DNA from 3 places in the Rhizobium sp. AN6A genome. Region 2 is predicted to be linked to each of the others. Evidence: predicted binding sites of a transcription regulator. Region 2 holds the regulator's gene; each other region holds the start of a gene.
The links. Region 2 encodes LexA, which represses DNA repair genes until DNA is damaged. Its sites were predicted from a motif close to TGTTCNNNNTGTGTTCNG; they were not measured.
Positions count from the first base shown of each region.

Region 1: recA (recombinase RecA) is a predicted target of LexA. The motif match lies at 1,908-1,925, and genes of this name have one in related genera.
Region 3: CRO62_RS14040 (putative DNA modification/repair radical SAM protein) is a predicted target of LexA. The motif match lies at 1,963-1,980, and genes of this name have one in related genera.

Region 1 is NZ_OCNC01000004.1:15,244-18,506, forward strand. Features, by position in the region: gene alaS (alanine--tRNA ligase) at 1-526, opposite strand, end outside; gene recA (recombinase RecA) at 758-1,849, opposite strand; gene CRO62_RS12640 (carbohydrate kinase family protein) at 2,096-3,037, shown strand; gene CRO62_RS12645 (pseudouridine-5'-phosphate glycosidase) at 3,069-3,263, shown strand, end outside.
Region 2 is NZ_OCNC01000004.1:2,422,495-2,425,757, reverse strand. Features, by position in the region: gene kdsA (3-deoxy-8-phosphooctulonate synthase) at 1-53, opposite strand, end outside; gene CRO62_RS24510 (VOC family protein) at 53-934, opposite strand; gene lexA (transcriptional repressor LexA) at 1,145-1,867, shown strand; gene CRO62_RS24500 (glutathione S-transferase family protein) at 2,308-2,988, shown strand; gene CRO62_RS24495 (ComEC/Rec2 family competence protein) at 3,008-3,263, opposite strand, start outside.
Region 3 is NZ_OCNC01000004.1:295,671-298,933, reverse strand. Features, by position in the region: gene CRO62_RS14055 (Lrp/AsnC family transcriptional regulator) at 1-109, shown strand, start outside; gene CRO62_RS14050 (glycosyltransferase family 4 protein) at 141-1,196, opposite strand; gene greA (transcription elongation factor GreA) at 1,288-1,764, opposite strand; gene CRO62_RS14040 (putative DNA modification/repair radical SAM protein) at 1,986-3,218, shown strand; gene CRO62_RS14035 (UdgX family uracil-DNA binding protein) at 3,218-3,263, shown strand, end outside.

The DNA.
Region 1 (3,263 bases), 2.4 Mb from region 2:
AGATTTCCGAGCAGGGACCGCACGGACCGGTATCGCCCATGGCCCAGAAATTATCGCTGGTCGGAATACGGATGATGCGGTCGTCAGAGAAACCGGCGATCTTCTTCCAGAGATTAAAAGCCTCGTCGTCGGTGTGATAGACCGTGACCAGCAGACGGTTGCGGTCGATGCCGAATTCCTTGGTGATCAGGTTCCAGGCATGGGTAATCGCCTCTTCCTTGAAATAATCGCCAAAGGAGAAATTGCCGAGCATTTCGAAGAACGTATGGTGACGGGCCGTATAACCGACATTGTCGAGGTCGTTATGCTTGCCACCGGCGCGCACGCATTTCTGCGCGGAAGCGGCGGTGGAATAAGGACGGCTTTCGAGACCGGTGAAGACGTTCTTGAACTGCACCATGCCGGCATTGGTGAACATCAGCGTCGGATCGTTGCGCGGCACCAGCGGGCTGGAGGGCACAATCTCGTGTCCGTTCTTCTTGAAGTAGTCGAGAAACGTCGACCGAATTTCATTCACACCGCTCATGCCCACACACCGCTCACAGCTGGAGTCCATCACTGCCATCCCGAATGATGGCTATCTTGCAAAATCAAAGGCTTTTATCGTCCGCATCCTGCCCTGTCCAGCCATGGAGGCGCACCAAGGCGTCTAGGCAAAGAAAAAGGGCCGTGCGAGGAAAATCGCACGACCCTTTTGATCCATACCGGCTCATGCCGGCAAAGCCACCGGACGCGAACGCCCGGACCTTCGAATGCATCAGCCCTCGTCGGGACCGTCGTCGCTTTCGCCGGCTTCCGGGCCGCCATTCTGCAGGAACCGGTCGGCGATCAGACCGGCGTTCTGGCGCAGCGCCAGTTCGATCTCGTTTGCCATTTCCGGATTGTCGCGCAGGAAGGTCTTGGCATTTTCACGCCCCTGCCCCAGACGCTGGCTGTTATAGGAGAACCATGCACCGGATTTCTCGACGATACCGGCTTTCACGCCGAGATCGACAAGCTCGCCGGTCTTGGAAACGCCTTCGCCATACATGATGTCGAATTCCACCTGCTTGAAAGGCGGTGCCATCTTGTTCTTGACGACCTTGACGCGGGTCTGGTTGCCGACAACCTCTTCACGCTCCTTGACGGCGCCGATACGGCGAATGTCGAGACGCACCGAGGCGTAGAATTTCAGCGCATTACCGCCCGTCGTCGTTTCCGGCGAACCGAACATGACGCCGATCTTCATGCGGATCTGGTTGATGAAGATCACCATGCACTTCGACTTGGAGATCGAGGCGGTCAGCTTGCGCAGCGCCTGGCTCATCAGACGTGCCTGAAGGCCCGGCAGGCTGTCACCCATCTCGCCTTCGATTTCGGCACGCGGCGTCAGCGCCGCAACCGAGTCCACCACCAGAATGTCGACGGCACCAGAGCGCACCAGCGTATCGGTGATTTCAAGCGCCTGCTCGCCCGTATCCGGCTGCGAGATCAGAAGGTTCTGCAAATCCACACCGAGCTTGCGGGCATAGACCGGATCGAGCGCGTGCTCGGCATCCACGAAGGCGCAGATGCCGCCCTTCTTCTGGGCTTCCGCGATTGTCTGCAACGCAAGCGTTGTCTTACCGGAGCTTTCCGGGCCGTAAATCTCAACGATACGCCCCTTCGGCAGGCCGCCGATACCGAGCGCTATATCCAGGCTGAGAGAACCCGTCGAAATGGTCTCTACTTCAACCACGTTTTCATTGGAACCGAGCTTCATGATCGATCCCTTGCCGAACGACCGTTCGATCTGGGAGAGCGCCGCTTCCAGTGCCTTGCTTTTATCCACCGATTTATCCTCTACGAGACGCAAAGAATTTTGTGCCATCCGATCCACCTTTAGGTTATTGAAGCCGCACAGGCAATGAAGCAGTATGGAAATAGGATGTACTCTATTTGTTCTCATATCGCAAGGCGCAGCCAGCATATTGAAAACAAATAGCGATAAGTGGTTTGTTCTGCTTTCGTTTTTCCGTGTCCGACCTATCGCTGCGGACCGGATGTGAAGGGGAACAAACACAAGATTGGGACGAATCGTCCACCTTTTCCATCCGCGAAAGAGGGAAACACAAGCGTGAAGAAAATACTCGTTCTGGGCGGCGCGCATATAGACAGGCGCGGCATGATCGAGACTGAAACGGCGCCCGGCGCCAGCAATCCTGGCTCATGGATGGAAGAGGCTGGCGGCGGCGGTTTCAACGCGGCGCGCAATCTTTCCCGGCTCGGTTTTGCCGTCCGTATCATCGCGCCGCGCGGTGGCGACGTGACAGGCGAAGCGGTGGCGGAGGCAGCAAGGCAGGCGGGCGTGGAAGATACGCCCTTCGTTTTCCTCGATCGCCGCACGCCAAGCTACACCGCCATTCTGGAGCGCGACGGCAATCTTGTCATCGCACTTGCGGATATGGACCTTTACAAGCTGTTTTCGCCGCGCCGCCTCAAAGTTCGCGCGGTGCGTGACGCGATTACCGCGAGCGACCTTCTGCTTTGCGATGCCAATCTGCCGGAGGATACGTTGAAGGCGCTCGGTCTCATTGCCCGCGCCTGCCAAAAGCCGCTCGCGGCCATCGCCATTTCGCCCGCCAAGGCGGTGAAACTGAAGGACATGCTCGCCGATATCGACATTCTCTTCATGAACGAGGCAGAGGCGCGCGCGCTGACCGGACAGACGGCAGACAATGTTCGCGACTGGCCGGGCATTCTCCGCAAGGCAGGCCTTGCTGGCGGCGTCATCACCCGCGGTGCAAGCGAAGTGGTAGCCTTTAACGCGACGCAAACCGCAAGCCTCCACCCACCCATCATCCGCGAGGTGAAAGACGTAACCGGCGCCGGAGATGCCATGGCGTCAGGTTATCTCGCGGCGATTACGGAGGGCAAAACCATCACTGAGGCCCTGCGACTGGGTGCCGCGGCGGCCGCCATCACCGTGCAATCGCCTTTCGCCACCGCTCAAGACCTGTCAAAAGACAGTGTCGAGACCATGTTGGGGCTTGTCCCCAAGGCCGAAATGCTGGCATGAACCCGTTTTTTTATAGTCTGGAACAAACAGAATGACCCGCCCCATCTCCCCGCTCCTGCCCATCGTCTATTCGCAAGAGGTTGCCGCTGCCAAACAGCGCGGCGCGCCGATCGTCGCGCTGGAATCGACCATCATCACCCACGGCATGCCCTATCCCGGCAATATCGAGATGGCCGAAGGCGTCGAACAGATCATCCGCGATCAGGGAGCCGTTCCGGCAACCATC
Region 2 (3,263 bases):
ACCTTGCTGGCGCCGTCGCCGGCAGTGACTTTAAGATTGTTCGTAACGCTCATCATTTTTCCTCGAAGGCGAAGGCAACACCCTGACCGGGTGCTGCGGGCACCACCAGACGGCCGTCCGCTTTTGCGCAGGACACGCCATTAGCAGCAAGCACCGCTTCTGTCACGGCAAGATCGTGTGACGAAAAGACGATGCCCGCGCCACGCAATCCGCCTTCGTTGCCATCGTGAGCACTCAGGGCCTGCCCGCCGAAAGCCGGTTTTCCGGTCAATCTGATGCTGGCATTGCCGGTCGAGAAAACCATATCACCGCCCGGAGACCATTTGCCTTCACAGCCAAACACTGTCTCGATCAGGCCCGCCACCTTCACATCGCCGCCGGAAAACAGGACGATTTCACTGAGGCCGGTGACACCATTGGCGTGGCGCTCCAGCATGGTGCGATCGCCCGGCAGGGCTTGAAGCCGCTGACAACTGAACAGAAAGAAATCCGCGACCGCCCCGCTTGCCGCAAAAGCCAGCCGGAACGCCGCCTCGCCTTGCGAGCCATCCGGCATCCGAACAGGCCGCGAAAACTCGAAAACATCGCCCGCCCAAAGACCGGCTGCCCGAAACCGCTCATGGTCAACCAAGGCGTCTTCAGTCCTGGCGACAAGAGCCGAAAAACCCTCCTGCCCGTCCCGTTGCCGGAAGGCCACATCCCTGCCGGTAAACACATCACCCCTCTCTATCGAGGCATTATATTTAGCCGGATCAGCAATTGCGAGCGGCTCCAGATAGGTGCCATCGGCGAAAAATACGCAGGCATTTTGGGTGCCGAAAGGATGCAGAGCCTCCGGCGCAACCGTAAAGCCAAGACTGACGAGGCGCTTCACGGCGACGCCTATGACTTCCACGGGCAAAACGAGATGGTCAACGCTATAGGGTTTCGTCATGACATGTATTCTGCTGGCCTTCCGCCCGGGGCATGCCGGGACGGTTTCGACCGCACAAAAGCACAATTGCGTGCTATGAGGCAAATCATCACAGCAACAGATGGCACCTTCACGAAATTTTAGGGGATTGCAGAACACATATGGAACATATAGTGTTCGTTCTGTATTTGTTTCGCGACTTCCACTACGATTCTAAAGGGTGTTTTCCTCATGCTCACGCGCAAACAGCAGGAATTGCTTCTCTTCATTCATGAACGAATGAAAGAGTCCGGCGTGCCGCCCTCCTTCGATGAAATGAAGGACGCACTCGATCTTGCTTCGAAATCCGGCATCCACCGCCTGATAACCGCTCTCGAAGAGCGCGGGTTCATTCGTCGGCTACCGAATAGGGCTCGGGCACTGGAAGTCATCAAGCTGCCCGAGGCTTATACGCCGGGCGCAAGGCCGCAGCGCGGCTTTTCGCCAAGCGTTATCGAAGGCAGCCTTGGCAAGCCCAAGACGCCGGAACCGGCCCCTGCGCCCAAGACGCCGGCCAATGATCTGGGCGGGGCTGTCACCGTACCGGTCATGGGCCGCATCGCTGCGGGCGTGCCGATTTCCGCCATTCAGAACAACACCCATGATGTGGCCGTGCCAGTAGACATGCTTGGCACGGGCGAACATTACGCTCTTGAGGTCAAGGGTGATTCGATGATTGAGGCCGGCATTTTCGACGGCGACACAGTCATCATCCGCAACGGCAACACCGCCAATCCCGGGGATATCGTTGTGGCTCTGGTGGATGACGAGGAAGCCACGCTGAAGCGCTTCCGCCGCAAGGGAGCCTCCATTGCGCTCGAGGCGGCAAACCCAGCCTATGAGACCCGTATCTTCGGGCCGGACCGGGTGAAAATTCAGGGCAAGCTGGTGGGGCTGATCCGCCGCTACCATTGATCTTATCGAACCGAACGTATTCACTTTACAATAGGCGTCATCGTGAAGATGGCGCCTATATTTGGTTTGGCTGTTTCCAAACGTGGCGTGCTTTTGCGGGTGCACGAGGATATGCGCCATTCAGCCTATGCGCGTTGCCCTTTCTAAACTGAGCTCCTGCTCCATAAAGATGCTTCGGTTTCGCTACAGGCGTGGCGGCGAGTGGTCCGCTCGCCTTAGTTGTCGAAACGATCCCATCCGCTGTTTTTTAGCGACGTTGTTCTGTCGTGTTGCGCAGTCAGTTCTTACTGGTCACCAAAGGGTGACTTATCGCGAGGCGCGCTCTCAGCGACCCCACATCACCATCCATCAACGGCGTTTATGGGAGCCATGGATAATTTTCGATATTCCATGAACGCTTGGCAGGTGTAGAAATGCGCGTCATATCCGGGAGATACGCCATGTACGATCTTTATATAGCCAACAAGAACTATTCTTCATGGTCGCTGCGGCCGTGGGTATTGATGCGCACGCTCGGTATCGCCTTTGATGAAAAGCTCATTCCGTTCGGCGAAGGCGTCTCCTTTTCCTCCTTTTCGCCGACGGGCAAGGTGCCCTGCCTGGTCGACGAGGGTATGACGGTTTGGGAAACGCTTTCGATCGTCGAATATCTTGCCGAAAGACACCAGGGCGTCTGGGCAAGCGACAAGCATGCGAGGGCCTGGTCGCGTTCGGCCGCAAGTGAGATGCATGCCGGCTTTTCCTCGCTGCGCAATCTCTATCCCATGTCGGTGGGCATTCGGGTCAAACCCAGGGGTGGCGATGCCGGGCTTAAGGCCGATATAAAGCGGATCGATGCGTTGTGGAGCGAGGGTCTCACGAAATTCGGCGGGCCGTATCTTGCCGGTCAAAAGTTCACGGCGGTCGATGCTTTCTTCTGCCCGGTTGCATTCCGTTTCCAGACCTATGGCAGCGCGGATCTTTCGCCAGCAGCGAAAGCCTATTGCGACCGGCTGCTAGCCCTGCCTGCCATGCAAGAATGGTACGAGGCCGGTTTGAAGGAGAGCTGGCGCGACGCTGGTCATGAAGAGGAAGTTGGCGAGATCGGCGAATTGACTGAAGATCTGCGCGCAACGGCCTGATGTTCTACGTTGGCGGCGGTCATTGCGACGCCGCCAGCAGCCGGATGATGGGCTGCGGCAGATCACGGTCGAAACGTCCGCTCTTCCAGTCGTAATAACGGTGCTGGCTCCAGGGCCTATCCGTTCCGGCGATTGCGGCGCGCAGCCCGCTCGCCACACCCTCCTCCCTCTTGTTGGCAAAATCTATTTCCACAGAACCGAGACGCCGCAAGATGTCACGGCTGAGCAGGAGTGCACCCGAGCGGCACTGCGAAAAAGAGGTTCTGCGGGAAACA
Region 3 (3,263 bases), 2.1 Mb from region 2:
GTTTCAGGATTTCGTCATCGAGGTTCTGACAGCGGACGAAAACGTCGACACCGTGCGCACCATGCTCACCATCCGTCAGGTCAAGCGCGTCGGTCTGGTGGAAATCTGATCGGCGGACCTTTGAGTGATTGCGCCGGCGCTTACCCGCGCCGCAACGCGTCGTAGATCGTGCCGAGGCTCGTCGCCTCTTTTTCCAGCGGAAATGCAGTGCGCACATGCGCAAGTCCGGCACGGGCATGGTCCCTGGCGAGAGCAGGATCGGCAAGATAGGTTTTAATGGCATCCCGCAGGGACGCGTAGTCGCCGGCCTCAACGACCATGCCGGTCTCGCCCTTGACGATCATTTCCTCATAGGCGCCGGCATTGCTGGCAACGACAGCCGTCTCAGACGCCATGGCTTCCAGTGGCGTCAGGCCAAATCCCTCGTTGCGTGACGGTGCGACATAGAGGGTCAGCCGCCGATACCAGGGCTTGATGTCGTCCACCTCGCCCTGAAACGCGATGCGGTCCGCAAGACCGGCTGCTGCGACATCGGCCACGAGCTTGTCGGCGAAGGCCTTGTGCTCTGCGGTCACGCGGCCGGAAACGACGGCCGTCCATTCGGGATAGTCGGGCAGGAGTTCGATCATGGCGCGCACGAAAAGGTCTGTGCCCTTCTGGTGGCGCACCCGTCCAAAACATCCGATGAGATATTGTCCCGGCAGGCCGGTCGAAGCGACCGTATCCTCCGGGCCAGTTGCGGGGTGAAACAGTTCTGTATCGACGCCATGCATGACGACGCTGTGTGGTACTTCCAGAAACGAGCCTGAGCGGCCGCTTGTCGCGACGACCGCATCCATTTTTGAAATCAGAAAGCGGGTATAGGCGGAATGTCGCCTTTGCGCCGCCGAGGTGAACATCAGCTTCACCTTCATGCGCAGCACGTCACGCATGAGAATGCCCGGCAACATTTCGAGATTGCGGCGGGCGTGCCAGATGCGCGGACCGCTGAGCGGGCCGTTTTGCCAGAGCCGCCACAGATCACGGAAGCGCACATGTGGCAGATGCTGCGGCAGGCCCGGGCCGATTACGGCCACTTTCTGACCCAGCCGGTTTTGCACCGGAATAAGCTGAACGATGGTGGAGGTAACGCCGGAGAGCCTGCGCTTGAAGTTCGGCGCAAGCACCTGCACATCTTTCAGACTGGCGTGGGACAAGATGGGCTTCCGTCTTTGCGGCTAAGGCAGGATGTTCAGTTCAAGATATCGATGCAATGCGCCCGAGGGGCGCATTGCATGAAAGGGCAGATCAGCCCCACTGTACGGCGAGAATCTCGTAACCCTTGGCGCCGCCCGGTGCGTTGACTTCGATGCTGTCACCGACTTCCTTGCCGATGAGGGCGCGGGCGATGGGCGAGGAAATGGAAATGCGTCCAGCCTTCACATCGGCTTCCTGGTCGCCAACGATCTGATAGATTCTTTCCTCGTCGCTATCCTCGTCGATCAGCTTGACGGTGGCGCCGAACTTGATCTTGGAACCGGACATCTTGGAAAGGTCGATGACTTCCGCGCGTGCGGTCAAGTCTTCGAGTTCAGTGATGCGGCCTTCGTTATGGCTCTGGGCTTCCTTGGCAGCGTGGTATTCGGCATTTTCCGAAAGGTCGCCATGGGCGCGCGCCTCCGCAATTGCCTCGATGATACGGGGACGCTCCTCCTGCTGGCGAAAGCGCAGCTCCTCCTGCAGCTTGATGAATCCACCGTGCGTCATCGGTACTTTTTCTACCATTTTTTTATCCTTCGCAGTCCTGTCGCTTTACTTGCAGACACAAAAAGAAACAGGTTCCGGAGGGGAACTCCGGAACCATGCCAAAATCATAACTAAGCCGACTATATCAGAAGACGACAACGAAATGCCAGCAAATTTGAGACGGGCATTTTCTTGCATTCGTTCAGGGCTTTAACAGATGAGATTGACATTTTTCAATAGAACATATAGTGAACATAACCATGAAGAAGTCAATCAGGCAACGGCTGGCCATTCTTTCCGATGCGGCCAAATACGATGCGTCCTGTGCCTCCAGCGGCACGACGAAACGCAGCTCTGCTGCATCCGGCGGACTTGGCTCCACAGAGGGGTCAGGCATATGCCATGCCTATGCGCCGGACGGGCGCTGCATTTCGCTCCTGAAGATACTGCTCACCAATTTCTGTATCTATGATTGCGCCTATTGCATCAATCGTTCTTCGAGCAATGTCGAGCGGGCGCGGTTTACTGCCGAGGAGGTGGTGTGGCTGACGCTGGAGTTCTATCGGCGCAACTATATCGAGGGGCTGTTTCTCTCTTCCGGCATTATCCGCTCGTCCGATCATACGATGGAAGAGATGGTGCGGGTGGCGCGGGAACTGCGCGTCACGCATGGCTTTCGCGGCTACATCCATCTGAAATCCATTCCCGAAGCATCGCCAAAGCTTATTGAGGAAGCGGGGCTTTACGCCGACCGGCTGTCGATCAACATCGAATTGCCGACTGATAGCGGCGTCAGCCGTTTTGCACCGGAAAAGCAGCCCGCCAATATTCGCCGCTCGATGGCTGATATCCGCCTGAAGATCGAGGAGGCGGGGGAGCCGACTGTCAGGACGCGAAAGACCAAACGTTTTGCGCCTGCCGGACAGAGCACGCAGATGATCGTTGGCGCGGATGGGGCTGATGACAGCACCATTCTGTCCACGAGCGCCCGGCTTTATGGCAGCTATGGTTTGCGGCGCGTCTATTATTCGGCTTTCAGCCCCATTCCGGATTCGTCGAAGAACCTGCCGCTCATCAAGCCGCCTTTGATGCGGGAACACAGGCTTTATCAGGCCGACTGGCTTTATCGTTTTTATGGGTTCGACATTGGTGAAATAACCGCGATCGGCGGTAACGGAATGCTCGATCTCGATATAGATCCGAAGCTTGCCTGGGCGCTGAAAAATCGCGACCGTTTTCCAGTGGACGTGAACGTGGCGGATCGCGAAATATTGCTGCGCGTGCCCGGCTTCGGTACCAAGACGGTCGCCTCGATCCTGTCTTCACGCGGGTTTCGCCGGTTGCGGCTGGAGGATATTGCCCGCTTCGGCGTTTCCCTCAAAAAGGTGAAGGCCTTCATCGTTGCCGAGGGCTGGACGCCGGGCAAGCTGACTGAACGGCCGGATTTGCGAGCGATGTTTGCTCCGCAGCCCGAACAATTATCGCTGCTGTGATGTACGGCCCGGTTCTGGAAGGGCGGGGCGATTTCGGCGAGTGGC